One region of the Pseudarthrobacter sp. alpha12b genome, then DNA from elsewhere that is predicted to be linked to it. Evidence: riboswitches for the same ligand, from Rfam matches in the RefSeq annotation. Region 1 holds a riboswitch; each other region holds the start of a gene.

Region 1 (4,274 bases):
TTTCTGCCCGGTGGTCTTTTCCCAGATGGTGTTGACCAGCTTGGTGCCGGCCAGGCCTGCGCCGAGGCTCACACCGGTCCCGAGCAGCTTGATGAGAAGGTTCATTCGTAGTACTCCTTGCGGGCGGAAAACGGACTGCCTCCAGCCTAGCCTCACACCCGTCCCGGTCAGGGCAAGGGCGTGGCCGGCTGGGGGCGGCCTGGTGGACTGATACGGACTGGTGGATTAATACGGTTGTTGGATTAGCCCGACGGAGGCCCGGTGCGGAACTTGATCATCTTGTGCGTGCCGTCGCAGTAGGGCTTGATGGCGGACGCCCCGCACCGGCACAAGGCAACGGTTTTCCGGTCCCGGGGTACGGCGTCGCCGGACGGGGTAACAATCTCGAACTCACCCCTGATAATCAGGGGCCCGTCGGGGCAGACCACGATGGAGCTCGCCGCTGGTTCCGGGTCCGGGTGGGCTCCTGTTCCATGCTGTTCGGGGTTCATGCCTGCCGCATTCATCGTTGTTGCTGCTTTGCCAGGTCCTGAGCTGTCACGCTGCCGCCGGCATCGATGTCCGCAGCGAAGTCTCTCCGGCGTCCCACGAGGACATGAGGTGGGCGGACAGGCGGGCGTCCAGGGCCATGGCGGCAGTCGCCCCAAACAACACGTCCGCCAGGAGGGGCGGCTCCGCCTCCACCAGGCCGCCGGCCAGGTCCCGGCCCGCGATCTGTTCGTGGACGGCGTCGGCCTCCACATGCTCGTCGAAGTAGCCGGTGACGTCCGTGCCGAAGCCGTGACGGCGGAATCCGTTCCCGTAGAACCGGTTGGGCTGGGAGGACGTCATTTCATAAATTGCCAGATGGCCGGTGATGGCACCCCGGAGCCGCCGGTTCAGGCCGCAGAGCGACATGAGGTTCACGGATGCCAGGGAGACGGCGGGAACGGCATCGACGTAGGCGCCGTAGCTGTCGTCCAGGCCCAGGCCGCGCATGGTGCTGGCGAACAGTGCGCTGTGCATCCGCCCGGGCCGTCCGCCGCCGTATTCGTCCGCCTGGATTTCCACCAGGGCCGCCTTGGGCCTTCCGCTGAGGCGGGGAATGGCCCACGTGTGCGGGTCGGCTTCCTTCAGCTGGTAGATGGATTTGTGGACCAGGAACTCCTTGAGCTGCGCCAGGCTTGCCTTCCTGGCGACGTAGCGGGACAGGCTGGGACCCGTGTCCGTGGCGGCGAGGCCGAACAGGACGTTGGCCATGGCATCGCTGGTCATGGTGGTGCCGGCGGGCAGTTCGAAGGTGCCGGCGGCCTGGTGTGCTGCGGTGCGGAGGGCCTTCTCAAACGGTTCCTCGATCAGCCGCCGGACCCTGATCAGGTCCGGCTCCCACTCCCACGTGTCCGGGACACCGTCCAGGCCCGAGTAATGGAGTTCGTAAAGGCAGAAGAGGGTCAACTGGATGTCCTCGTCGCCGATGATGTCTCCGGCTGCGGCCACATGCCCTGCCGCCAGGCGGTACAGGCGGTCCACGTCCGGGCCGGCGGTGTCCGGGGCCTGGGCAAGGACATCAAACAGTGCGCTGCTGACGGGGCCCCTGGTGTCCGGAATTCTCATGGTGCTCCTTGGTCTGCCGCGCTGGTGACGGGAACGAACGCGGGACCGCCCATGGTGACTCCCATGCCCTGTCCTCCGCTAACCCCGGGAGACAACATAGTAAGCATGATTACTAATAAAAGCTAAGCAGCCTGAATGCCTGCCCCTCGGATGTCCCGCCGCTGATCCCTCAGCGTCTTATCAGCCAGCGCCTAATCAGCCAGCGCCGATCCAAGGACGCCGCGCAGCGCCTCAACCACCAGGTCATGGTCCTGCAGTTGCGGCAGCCCGGAGACGGCCACCGTGGCTACCGCGCCCACTCCCGTGACGTAGATCGGAAACGCGCCCCCATGTGCGGCATACCGGGACTGGTCGAACCAGGCGTTGTCCTCGATCCGGCCACCACCCAGCCGGCCGCGCAGTCCCACCAGTAGGGACGGCACCTCGTACCGGGCGGCAGTGCGCTGTTTAGCGCGGATCCAGTGCCCGTTGTCCGGGGTTGCGCCCGGCAGCGCGACGTGGAACAGCACCTGGTCGCCCTTCGCAATATCGATTGCGATGGGCAGCCCCCGCTCCTTGCCCAGCTCCACGAGGAGCAGGCCCAGGTTCAACGAATCATCCAGCGAGAAGCCGGGGAACTGGAGCTCCCGGACCTCCGCCTCGATGCGGACAATCAGCGCCTCCAGCCAACCCTCCGGCTGGGCGTCGCTGGAATCAGGATCAAACCCGGTCACATCCGGTGGATTGGCGGTCATGGCCCTCAATCTACCCCTGCCAGGTGTAAACTTGACCACGCCCGAACCGGGCAAATAAAGAGCGTTACCCAACCAAAAGCAACACTAAATACGACAGGGGAGCGCCGCCGTCGGGGATCCTGGCACAAGCCGGGCACCGCAGGTGGGCGCTGAGAGTGCGGACAGCCGCAGACCCTCGAACCTGATCCGGTTAGTACCGGCGCAAGGGAGTCGAGTTCTCGAAGTGTCGCGGCTGCCCGGCAACGGGCCGGCGGCCGGGTCCACTTTCCCCTCCTGTTTCCAGGAGGATCACATGAGTACTGCAGCAATCAAGAAGACCACCAGCAAGTCCTGGCGCGTCGTGGACATCGTAGTCGCCGCCCTGGTGGCCATCGCGGGTGGCGTCATCTTCTGGGCTTGGGACCAGGGGGCCGCCGCACTGTCTGCCCCCATGAACGCCGCCTACCCGCCGCTGACCGGACTGCTCGCCGGCGGCTGGATGATTCCCGGAGTGCTGGGAATGCTCATCATCCGCAAGCCCGGGGCGGCCCTGTTCTGCGAGACCGTGGCCGCCACTGGAGAGCTGCTCATGGGCTCCCAGTACGGTGCCTCGGTCCTGTTTTCCGGTTTCATCCAGGGCCTGGGGGCGGAGATCATCTTCGCGATCTTCGTCTACCGCAAGTTCAACCTGCCCGTATCCCTGCTGGCCGGCGCCGCGGCCGGATTCTTCTGCGGCCTCAACGACTCATTCGCGCCGTGGGGCTGGAACATCGCCTACTCCGGCGCGGACAAGCTCGCCTACATCGTCCTCACCACCATTTCCGGTGCCGTCCTGGCCGGCGCTTTGTCCTGGCTCGCCACCCGCGGCCTGGCCCGCACCGGCGTGCTGAGCTCCTTCGCCTCCCGCAAGGCTGCCACGGAGCCCGTCTTCTCCTGATGGCACCCTCCCAGGATGCCGCCCGCACGGTCCGCCCTGCCGCCGTCAGCGCCCGTGGCTGGGGCTGGCGGCATGCCGGAAGGGCGAAACCCGCCGTCCACGGCCTTGACCTGGACATCGTCCCCGGAGAGCGGGTGCTCCTGCTGGGACCCTCCGGAGCCGGGAAGTCCACGCTGCTTCACGCGCTCGCCGGCGTCCTGGGAGACATCAACGACGACGGCGAGGCAGGCGATGCCGACGAGTCCGGTTCGCTGCTGGTGGACGGCGCCCTGCCCCGCGCCCGGCGCGGCCGCGCCGGGCTCATGCAGCAGGACCCCGAGACGCAGGTGGTCCTGTCACGGGTGGGGGACGACGTCGCCTTTGGTGCCGAAAACCTTGCGGTGCCCCGCGATGCAATCTGGCCCCGCGTGCACGAGGCGCTTGCCGACGTCGGCCTGTCCCACCTCCCGCTGGACCATCCGACGTCGGCCCTGTCCGGTGGGCAAAAGCAGCGCCTGGCGCTGGCGGGCATCCTGGCGATGCGCCCCGGGCTGATCCTGCTGGACGAGCCCACCGCCAACCTTGACCCGGACGGTGTGCTGGAGGTCCGTGACGCCGTGGCCCGCTCCCTGGACAAGACCGGGGCAACGCTGGTGGTGGTGGAGCACCGGGTGTCCGTATGGAAGGACCTGGTGGACCGGATCGTGGTCCTGCAGCCCGGTTCCGCCGCCGATCCTGCCGTGCTCCTGGACGGGCCGCCGGACCGCGTACTCAATGAGGCCCGGACCATTCTTGCTGCTGCGGGCGTATGGGTGCCCGGCTACGTGCAGGCGACCCGCGCCCGCACCGCCGTCCCGCCAACCGGTGAGGGCAGCCTGCTGCTGGCAGCGGAGCAGCTGGGCGTCTCCCGCGACCGTCCCCGCCGCCAAGGCTTCCGGAAGATCCCGCCGGTGCCGGTCCAGGAAGGCCTGGCCGCGCAGGTCCGCGCCGGGCAGGCCCTTGCCATTACCGGCCCCAACGGTGCCGGAAAGTCCACATTCGCGCTGACCCTC
Region 2 (4,274 bases), 1.2 Mb from region 1:
GTCTGCTCGTCGGCGATGACCTCCAGCTTCACCCAGTCGGTCTCCAGGGCTTCCCGGGCCAGTTCCGCCGTGAGGACAGCATCCCGGGCGGTGAAGCAGCCAGCCGTGTTGGGCAGTACCCGGATCCCGTGGTCCACCAGCAGCTGGAACAGCGAGCCGGTCTCCGCGGTGGAGTAGCGGCGCATGGCCACGGTGGTCAGCGCCGTGCCGGAGGCGACGAGCGCGGCGCCCAGGCCGTCCAGGCTGGGTGCACCCCCGGTTCCCATGATGAGCCGCGATCCCAGGGCGACGCCGTCGATCACCAGGGCGTCGTCGGGTCCGGAATGTCCGGCGGGTTTGATGGTGCTGGTTTCGGTCATGGCGTCAGCCTCCCTGTACTGCTGTGACAAGTTCGATGTCGTCGCCCTCGGCGAGCGCCGTGGCGAACCACTGGCTGCGCGGCACCACCTGGGCATTATGCGCGACGGCGACGCCCAGCTTCCCGCCGTCCGTCGCCTGTCCGCTGGGTGCCAGCGGGCGTCCGGTGACCTGGCTGACGAGCGTGGTGATGGAGGCGCCGTCGGCCACTGTGTGCGTCTTTCCGTTCAGGGTGATGTTCACGCTGTCTCCTTGATGTGGGGGATTGGGGCGGCCGCCGCCGGCCGCGAAAACCGTTCAGGGCTGAAGGGCGCCCAGCGGGGATCGGCTTTCCCGTCCAGCAGTACGGCGCAGATGGCTGCCGCAGCGGGAGTGAGCAGCACCCCGTGCCGGAAGAAGCCTGTGGCGATGATGAGACCCGGGACGTGCCCGGCCCCGGTGCCTTTTGACCCCAGGGCTGCGGGCACGCGGCCCAGCAGCGGCGCGTTGTCAGGGGTTCCGGGACGGGCCCGGGCGGTGCACTCCAGGAGTTCAAGTTCAGCCACAGCAGGCACCAGCGCTTGGGCGTCCCGCAGCAGCTGGTACACGCCTCCGGCGCTGACGGCGTCGGAGAGGGCATCCTCCCGCTGGGTGGCACCGATGACGACGGTCCCGTCCTGCCGGGGGACGATGTAGACCGGGATGCCGTGGACCAGGCCACGCACCGTGGAGGTTACCAGGGGCTGGAGGTGCGGGGGAACGGCAAGGCGCAGGATGTCCCCGTGCACCGGACGCAGGGGCAGTTCAAGGCCGTGGGGCAGGCCCCCAAGCGCCCCCGACTGAAGGCCGTTCGCTACCACGGTTTCCTTTGCCAATACTGTGCCGCCGCTGGCGAGGCTGGCACCGGCAACTGTTTCGCCTTCCCACAGCAGGGCGGCTGCCCGGTCCGGCACGGCATACCCGTCCAACGCCCCGGCAACCGCCAGTTCCGGCTTCTCCTGCGCGGCGCCGGCGAGGGCCAGCCGCAGGGCCGCCACCAGGCGCCTGGGATCCACCTGGTGGTCCGCGGGCGTATCCAGCGCGCAGGCGATGGCGGGGCTGAGGAGCGGCTCACGTTTACGGGCCTCCCGCACGGTCAGGGGTTCCACCGCCAGCCCGTTGGCCTGCTGTACCGCGCGAAGGTCCATCAGCGCCCGGCGGTCCGCCGCGTCGGCACCTACGGCGAGTGTCGGCGTCGTAAGATATCCGGAATCCGCACCCGTTGGACCGGCGATTCCGGCGGCGAACCCCGGCCAGCGGGATGATGCCTCAAGCATCAGTTCCAGGAGGTCCTCCTCCTGGTAGTGCAGTTCACTGACGGGGGCCAGCATGCCGGCGGCGGCCCAGCTGGCACCGCTTCCGGGTGCTTCATCGACCAGGACGACGGAGCGCCCCGAACGCTGCACCTCCCAGGCGATTCCGTGCCCAACCACTCCCCCGCCGATGACGGCGACGTCGGCCCGCACCGTGGCACCGGTGGCACCGGCGGACCCGGAGGACCCGGAGGACCCGGAGGACCCGGAGGACCCGGAGGACCCGGAGCGATTGTCGGATGGGGTACGCATATGGTTCCTTCCCTACGCCGGCATTAACCGGATCAGGTCAAGCGGTCGGCTCTGACGCCCTCTCAGCCCGGCGCTTTATGACAGCTGCCGCGGGCTCCCGCAGTACCAGCCCAGTTTAGAGGAACTAGGCTTGCAGGCATGAATGTGTCCGCCTCATCCTTGCCCGCCGGCCCCCACGCTTCAGCCGCCTCAGTTGCCAATCCCGAAGTTGCCAATGCAGGGCACAGCGACGCCCTCAAGGCCGCCCGCCTGTACCTCTGCACCGATGCGAGGAGTGAGCGCGGCGACTTCGCGGAGTTCGTGGACGCCGCGTTTGACGGCGGCGTGGACATCATCCAACTGCGCGACAAGACCATCGAAGCTGCCGAGGAACTGGACCTCCTGGCGGTGCTGAAGGAGACCGCGGTGCGGCACGGGAAGCTGTGGGCCGTCAATGACCGCGCCGACATCGCCGTGCTGTCCGGGGCACCGGTGTTCCACATTGGCCAGAAGGACCTTCCGCTGGCTGCGGCGCGGACCCTGGTCAACGGAAATGCGGCCATCGGGCTCTCCAGCCATACCACCGGACAGGTGGACGCCGCCCTGGCAGCAACTGCCGGGCCGTCCGGGCTGGACTACTTTTGCGTGGGTCCTGTCTGGGCCACGCCCACCAAACCCGGCAGGGCCGCCGTCGGCCCTGAACTGGTGAAGTACGCCGCCGAGGCCTCGGGGCAAGCGGCGGATCCCGTGCCGTGGTTTGCCATCGGCGGCATCGACCACGGAAACGTCCGCGAGGTGGCGGAGGCCGGTGCCCGCAGGATCGTGGTGGTCCGCGCCATCACGGAGGCATCCGACCCCGCGGCCGCTGCGGCCTCCCTCCTCGACGCGCTGGACGCCGCCGGCTCCTGATGCCATATCCGGGGACTTGGAGCTACGCTGACTTTTGTGTCACATCATCGGTTGGCCCCCAATGTCCACGACCACAGGAACGCCCTCGAAGAGGCGTTGGGACTGCTGCGGACGGAACTCGAACTGCCAGGCCCGTATCCTGCTGAAGCCGTGGCGGACGCCCGGGCGGCCGTGGCAGCACTGAAGCTGCCGTCCTACGACCTGACCGCCGTCGAATTCGTGACCATCGATCCGGCGTCCTCCACGGACCTGGACCAGGCAGTGTTCATCGAACCGGACGGGAAAGGCTACCGCGTGATGTACGCGATCGCCGACGTTCCGGCGTTTGTTGCACCCGGGGGTCCCCTGGACGCTGAGACCCGGCGCCGCGGGCAGACGTTCTACGCTCCCGACGGCCGGATCCCGCTGCACCCGGAAGTGATCAGCGAGGGGGCCGGGAGCCTGCTGCCGGGCCAGGAGTGTTCGGCCTTCGTCTGGGACTTCACGCTCGACGGCGACGCGTCGGTTGTGTCAGTGGGCGTAAGGCGGGCGCGGGTCCGCAGCCGCGACAAGCTCAGCTACAAGGGGGCGCAGGCGGACCTCAACGCCGGGACGGCTTCACCAGTGCTGCGGCTGCTCCGCGAGGTGGGCCTGAAACGGGTGGCGCTGGAACGGGAACGCGGAGGGGCCAGCCTGAACATGCCGGAGCAGGAGATCGTCCAGCTCCCCGACGGCGGCTACCGCATTGACGCGGTTCCGCAGCTTCCCGTGGAGGACTGGAACGCACAGATCTCGCTAATGACCGGGATGGCCGCGGCGCAGCTCATGCTGGAGGGCAAGGTGGGCATCCTGCGTACCATGCCCGCGCCGGACGAACGGTCCCTGCGGCATTTCCGGCTGCAGACCGAGGTGCTGGGCAGGCCGTGGGACGGGGAGGTCAGCTACGGCGAGTACCTGCGGTCACTCGATCCCACCGACCCGCGGCAGCTGGCCATCATGCATTCGGCCGGCATGCTGTTCCGCGGTGCGTCCTATACCGCCTTTGATGGGACTGTCCCCGGGGATGGCATGCAGTCCGCCATCGGTGCTGCCTACGCCCACACCACCGCGCCGCTGCGCCGCCTGGTGGACCGCTTCGTGCTGGTCATCTGCGAGGCCCTGAGCAATGGCGGCGATGTTCCCGGCTGGGCCCGGGAAGCCCTGCCCCTGCTGCCGGGCATCATGGCCGGATCGGACCAGCTGGCGTCCAGGATGGAACGCATGGCCCTGGACACCGTGGAGGCCGCGCTGCTGCTGAACCACATCGGGCAGGAGTTCGACGCGATCGTGATTTCCGGATCCAAGCCGCAGAACGGGAACGGCAACGGCAACGGGACCGGCAATGGGAACGGCAAAAACGGAAACGGGAAGAACGGAAACGGGAACGGAAGTTCGGGGATCATCCAGGTCGCCGAACCCGCGGTGACC
Region 3 (4,274 bases), 1.6 Mb from region 1:
GCGCCGCATAGAAAACGCGCTGAAGTCCGGGGACACCGTCCTGGTCCAGGTGACCAAGGACCCCGTGGGCCACAAGGGTGCGCGCCTCACCAGCCAGATTTCGCTGCCCGGCCGCTACCTGGTGTACGTCCCCGGCGGCTCCATGACCGGCATTTCCCGCAAGCTGCCCGACGTCGAACGCAACCGCCTCAAGCGCATCCTCAAGGACCGCCTGCCCGAGCACGCCGGCGTCATTGTCCGAACCGCCGCCGAGGGCGCTTCCGAGGAAGAGCTGACGCACGATATCAACCGGCTGCGCGCGCAGTGGGAGGGCATCGAAAGCCAGTCTACGTCCACCAAGATCCTGGCTCCCGAGCTGCTCTATGGCGAACCCGACCTGACCATCAAAGTGGTCCGCGACGTCTTCAACGAGGACTTCTCCAAGCTCATCGTTTCGGGTGAGGAAGCCTGGGACACCATCGAGGCCTACGTGACCTACGTGGCGCCGGACCTGGTGGGCCGCCTTGAGAAGTGGACCAAGGACCAGGACATTTTCTCCGCCTGGCGGATCGACGAGCAGATCCACAAGGCCCTTGAGCGGAAGGTCTTCCTGCCCTCCGGCGGTTCCCTGGTGATCGACCGTACCGAGGCCATGACCGTGGTGGACGTCAACACGGGCAAGTTCACCGGCAGCGGCGGCAACCTTGAAGAGACCGTCACCAAGAACAACCTGGAAGCCGCCGAGGAAGTAGTGCGCCAGCTGCGGCTGCGCGACATCGGCGGCATCATCGTGATCGACTTCATCGACATGGTGCTCGAATCCAACCGCGACCTGGTCCTGCGCCGCCTGGTGGAGTGCCTGGGCCGTGACCGGACCAAGCACCAGGTTGCCGAGGTGACCTCACTCGGCCTGGTCCAGATGACCCGCAAACGCATGGGCACCGGACTTCTGGAAGTATTCGGCGAGCAATGCGAGGCCTGCGCCGGCCGTGGCGTTGTGACCCACGACGATCCCGTGGAGCACCGCCGCGCCAACATTGTCGCGGCCGAGCACCATGTCCAGCGCACCGACAACCGGCCCGAAGCCCGCGCGGAAACCCACCGTCCGGAAGGCCAGCGGAACGACAATACCCAGCCTGGCGTCCGTTCGGAGCGCAAGCGGCGGCGTGGACGCGGCGGGCAGCAGCCCGAAGCGGCTCCCGCACCTGCCGTCCATGTCCACACCGTCCAGCCGGACCCGTCCGACGCAGAGCGGCACGCCAAGGCAGAGGCAACCAGGCTTGCCCTGGCGAACATCGCCGCTGCCGCCCACGCAGCCCACGTGCATGACGATGAGGTGGCGGCCGCCCGGCAGGTGCCTTCCGTGGAGCCTGCGCCGGCACCGGTGGAGGAGAAGCACGACGCCGAGTCCCCGGCGCGTCCGGCAGCTGTCCTGACGTTTGGCGGCGAGGAAGTTCCGCTTCCGTTCGTGGAGCACGCCGAGGAGCAGCAGCCCAAGCCCGCCCTGACCCTGGACCGGCTTGCGGAGGCGTTCGCCCACCTGGGGCAGCCGGCTTCCCCCGTGGAGAACGCGCCCGCCAAAACCGCAGATGCCGTGAAGGTACCGGAACAGGTGGCGCCGGAACGGCAGCCCGACGCCGGGGAAGCGGAAACCCGCACCGCCCGTGAAGCGCCAGCCGAAAAGGACTATTCCGACCACACGCTGGAGCAGTCACGGCAGCGCAGGCCGCGGCGCCACCGTGCCGCCAGCCGCGCCCAGGGCGCCGCCAACGAGACCGCCGTCCAGCAGCATGAGAACGTCCAGGCGTCCGCCGCGGGCCACACGCACGCCGCCAAGGCCCCAGAGCCCGCGAAGCCGCAGCCGGTGGCCGAAGCCGGCAAGGGGGCCGGGGAACCCATCATCCTCGGCGTCGGCGTGCCTGCCTCGGAGCTCTAGGCCAAGGCGTGACCAACGCGCCAGCAAGGAAGTCCCCGCCATATGGACTGTTCCCCCTGAATTTCAGGGGAAACAGTCCGCAAGGCGGGGACTTCCTGCGTCTGCAGGTGCTGTCACCTTTCCGCCGGGTGCATCCCACGGGCTAGGCTGGAAACCGACACGGGGTGCCGCGCAGAAGGCCGGCTGAGATCCAGACCCGTTGAACCTGTCCGGCTAGTACCGGCGAAGGGATGTCTCTTGTCTTCGACCCTTTCCATGCCCCTGCCTGCCGCCTCCGACGTTCCTGTCCCGCTGCCGGCAGGCCGGGAGGTCCCACGGGTCCTCTCCATTGCGGGCTCCGATCCGTCCGGGGGCGCCGGCATCCAGGCGGACCTCAAAAGCATTGCTGCGCACGGCGGATACGGCATGGCTGCCATCACTGCCCTGACGGCACAGAACACCCGCGGCGTGCAGGCCGTCCACGTTCCTCCGGCCGCCTTCCTGGCCCAGCAGCTGGATGCGGTCAGCGACGACATCACCATCGACGCGGTCAAGATCGGCATGCTGGGCGACGAGGCGGTGATCCGCACTGTCCGGCAATGGCTGGGGAAGGTCCGGCCCGCCGTCGTGGTCCTGGATCCCGTGATGGTGGCCACCAGCGGTGACCGGCTCCTGAAGGAATCCGCGGAGGCGGCCCTCCGGGAACTGCTGCCCCTTGCCCACCTCATCACGCCCAACCTCCCGGAGCTTGCCATGCTGGTGGGCGGGGACCTTGCGGAGAACTGGGACGCTGCGCTGGACCAGGGCAGGCGCCTGACGGACGCCACCGGGGCCACCGTGCTGGTCAAGGGCGGCCATCTGGCAGGTGCAGACTGCCCGGACGCGCTGGTCAACACGTCAGGCCTCCTGGGACAGGAGGTGGTGGAAGTGCAGGGGAAGCGGGTTTCCACGCGCAACAGCCACGGAACCGGCTGTTCCTTATCCTCCGCGATGGCAACGGTCCAGGCCCGCCTGGGGGACTGGGAGGCATCGCTGCGGACGGTCAAGCCATGGCTGGCCGGCGCCCTCGAGAACTCGGACATGCTGAACGTGGGTCAGGGGAACGGCCCGGTACACCATTTCCACCATGTGCGGCCGCTCCTGGCGGAAGGCGGTTTCGCAGCCCGGCTGTGGGCGGAAGCCCAACAGGACCTCGCGGACATCTACGATCTGGACTTCATCCGCCGCCTGGCATCCGGCGACCTTGCCGAGAAAGACTTTGCCTATTACCTGGCCCAGGATGCCCTATACCTGAATGGTTACTCCCGCGTGCTGGCCCGGGCAAGTGCCCTGGCCCCCTCCGAGGCGGAGCAGCTGTTCTGGGCGGGGTCCGCGCAGCAGTGCCTGGAGGTGGAATCGGAGCTCCACCGCTCGTGGCTCAGCACGCGTCCGGTCCGGAACGGACTGGGCCCGGTCACCAAGTCCTACGTGGACCACCTCACTGCCGCGTCGGCGTCGGGCAGCTATGCAGTGCTGGCCGCCGCTGTCCTGCCCTGCTTCTGGCTCTATGCCGAGGTTGGGAAGAAGCTCCATGCACGGTTCCTTGACGCCGGCGAACCCGACGGGCATGCCTACGCGGACTGGCTCCGCACGTACGCCGACGAGGGCTTTGCCGAAGCCACCCGCCGGGCCATTGCCATCGTGGACGCGGCAGGGCGCAAGGCCTCCGACCATGAAAGGGCGGCGATGGTGACCGCATTCAAGCAGTCCTGCCGGCTGGAAGTGGAATTCTTCGACGCGCCGAGGCTGCACGCCTGATTCAGTGCCGGCGGGTGTGCCGGTAATATGGTGGGGCACGGTGCGGACGCCGGACCTGAGCTGTGGTAGCTATCACAGCAAGCCGCCGGGAACCAGCCTCATTTGCGGCCGAAGACAAAATTAGCGTAATCTAGATCTTCGGTGCTTACGCCAACACTTGGGTTATGACCCCACGGCGTTGAGGCACAGCGAGAAACCAGGCTTTTGATAGTCGGTTCCGCACGCAAATTTAGTTATAAACGTCGAGAGAAGTGAGTTCCCAAGTGGTGTACGCGATTGTCCGCGCAGGCGGCCGCCAAGAGAAGGTTTCCGTTGGAGACTTCGTTACCCTGAACCGCGTCGCCGGTGGAGCCGGCAGCACCATTGAGCTGCCCGCACTGCTCCTGGTTGATGGTGACAAGGTCACCTCCGCCGCCGCCGACCTGGCCAAGGTAACTGTTACGGCTGAAATCCTCCAGGACCTGCGTGGTCCTAAGATTGTCATCCAGAAGTTCAAGAACAAGACCGGCTACAAGAAGCGCCAGGGTCACCGCCAGGAATTGACCAAGGTCAAGATCACCGGCATCAAGTAACACCGGTTACT

Evidence for each region. A riboswitch is a leader RNA that binds a small molecule or an ion and turns the genes downstream of it on or off. The one in region 1 is predicted to bind thiamine pyrophosphate.
Region 2: another riboswitch for thiamine pyrophosphate. It lies ahead of thiO (glycine oxidase ThiO); the one in region 1 lies ahead of ACTAQI_RS14965 (ECF transporter S component).
Region 3: another riboswitch for thiamine pyrophosphate. It lies ahead of thiD (bifunctional hydroxymethylpyrimidine kinase/phosphomethylpyrimidine kinase); the one in region 1 lies ahead of ACTAQI_RS14965 (ECF transporter S component).

The regions. Positions count from the first base shown of each region.
Region 1 covers NZ_CP196746.1:3,230,634-3,234,907, reverse strand. Annotated here, with positions in the region: gene ACTAQI_RS14985 (DUF4235 domain-containing protein) at 1-105, opposite strand, end outside; gene ACTAQI_RS14980 (CDGSH iron-sulfur domain-containing protein) at 243-491, opposite strand; gene ACTAQI_RS14975 (iron-containing redox enzyme family protein) at 538-1,593, opposite strand; gene ACTAQI_RS14970 (heme-degrading domain-containing protein) at 1,785-2,327, opposite strand; TPP riboswitch at 2,413-2,553, shown strand; gene ACTAQI_RS14965 (ECF transporter S component) at 2,620-3,243, shown strand; gene ACTAQI_RS14960 (ABC transporter ATP-binding protein) at 3,243-4,274, shown strand, end outside.
Region 2 covers NZ_CP196746.1:2,074,217-2,078,490, forward strand. Annotated here, with positions in the region: gene ACTAQI_RS09430 (thiazole synthase) at 1-359, opposite strand, end outside; gene thiS (sulfur carrier protein ThiS) at 364-600, opposite strand; gene thiO (glycine oxidase ThiO) at 597-1,940, opposite strand; TPP riboswitch at 1,933-2,051, opposite strand; gene thiE (thiamine phosphate synthase) at 2,079-2,828, shown strand; gene ACTAQI_RS09450 (RNB domain-containing ribonuclease) at 2,865-4,274, shown strand, end outside.
Region 3 covers NZ_CP196746.1:1,609,538-1,613,811, reverse strand. Annotated here, with positions in the region: gene ACTAQI_RS07305 (Rne/Rng family ribonuclease) at 1-1,915, shown strand, start outside; TPP riboswitch at 2,066-2,163, shown strand; gene thiD (bifunctional hydroxymethylpyrimidine kinase/phosphomethylpyrimidine kinase) at 2,171-3,691, shown strand; gene rplU (50S ribosomal protein L21) at 3,955-4,263, shown strand.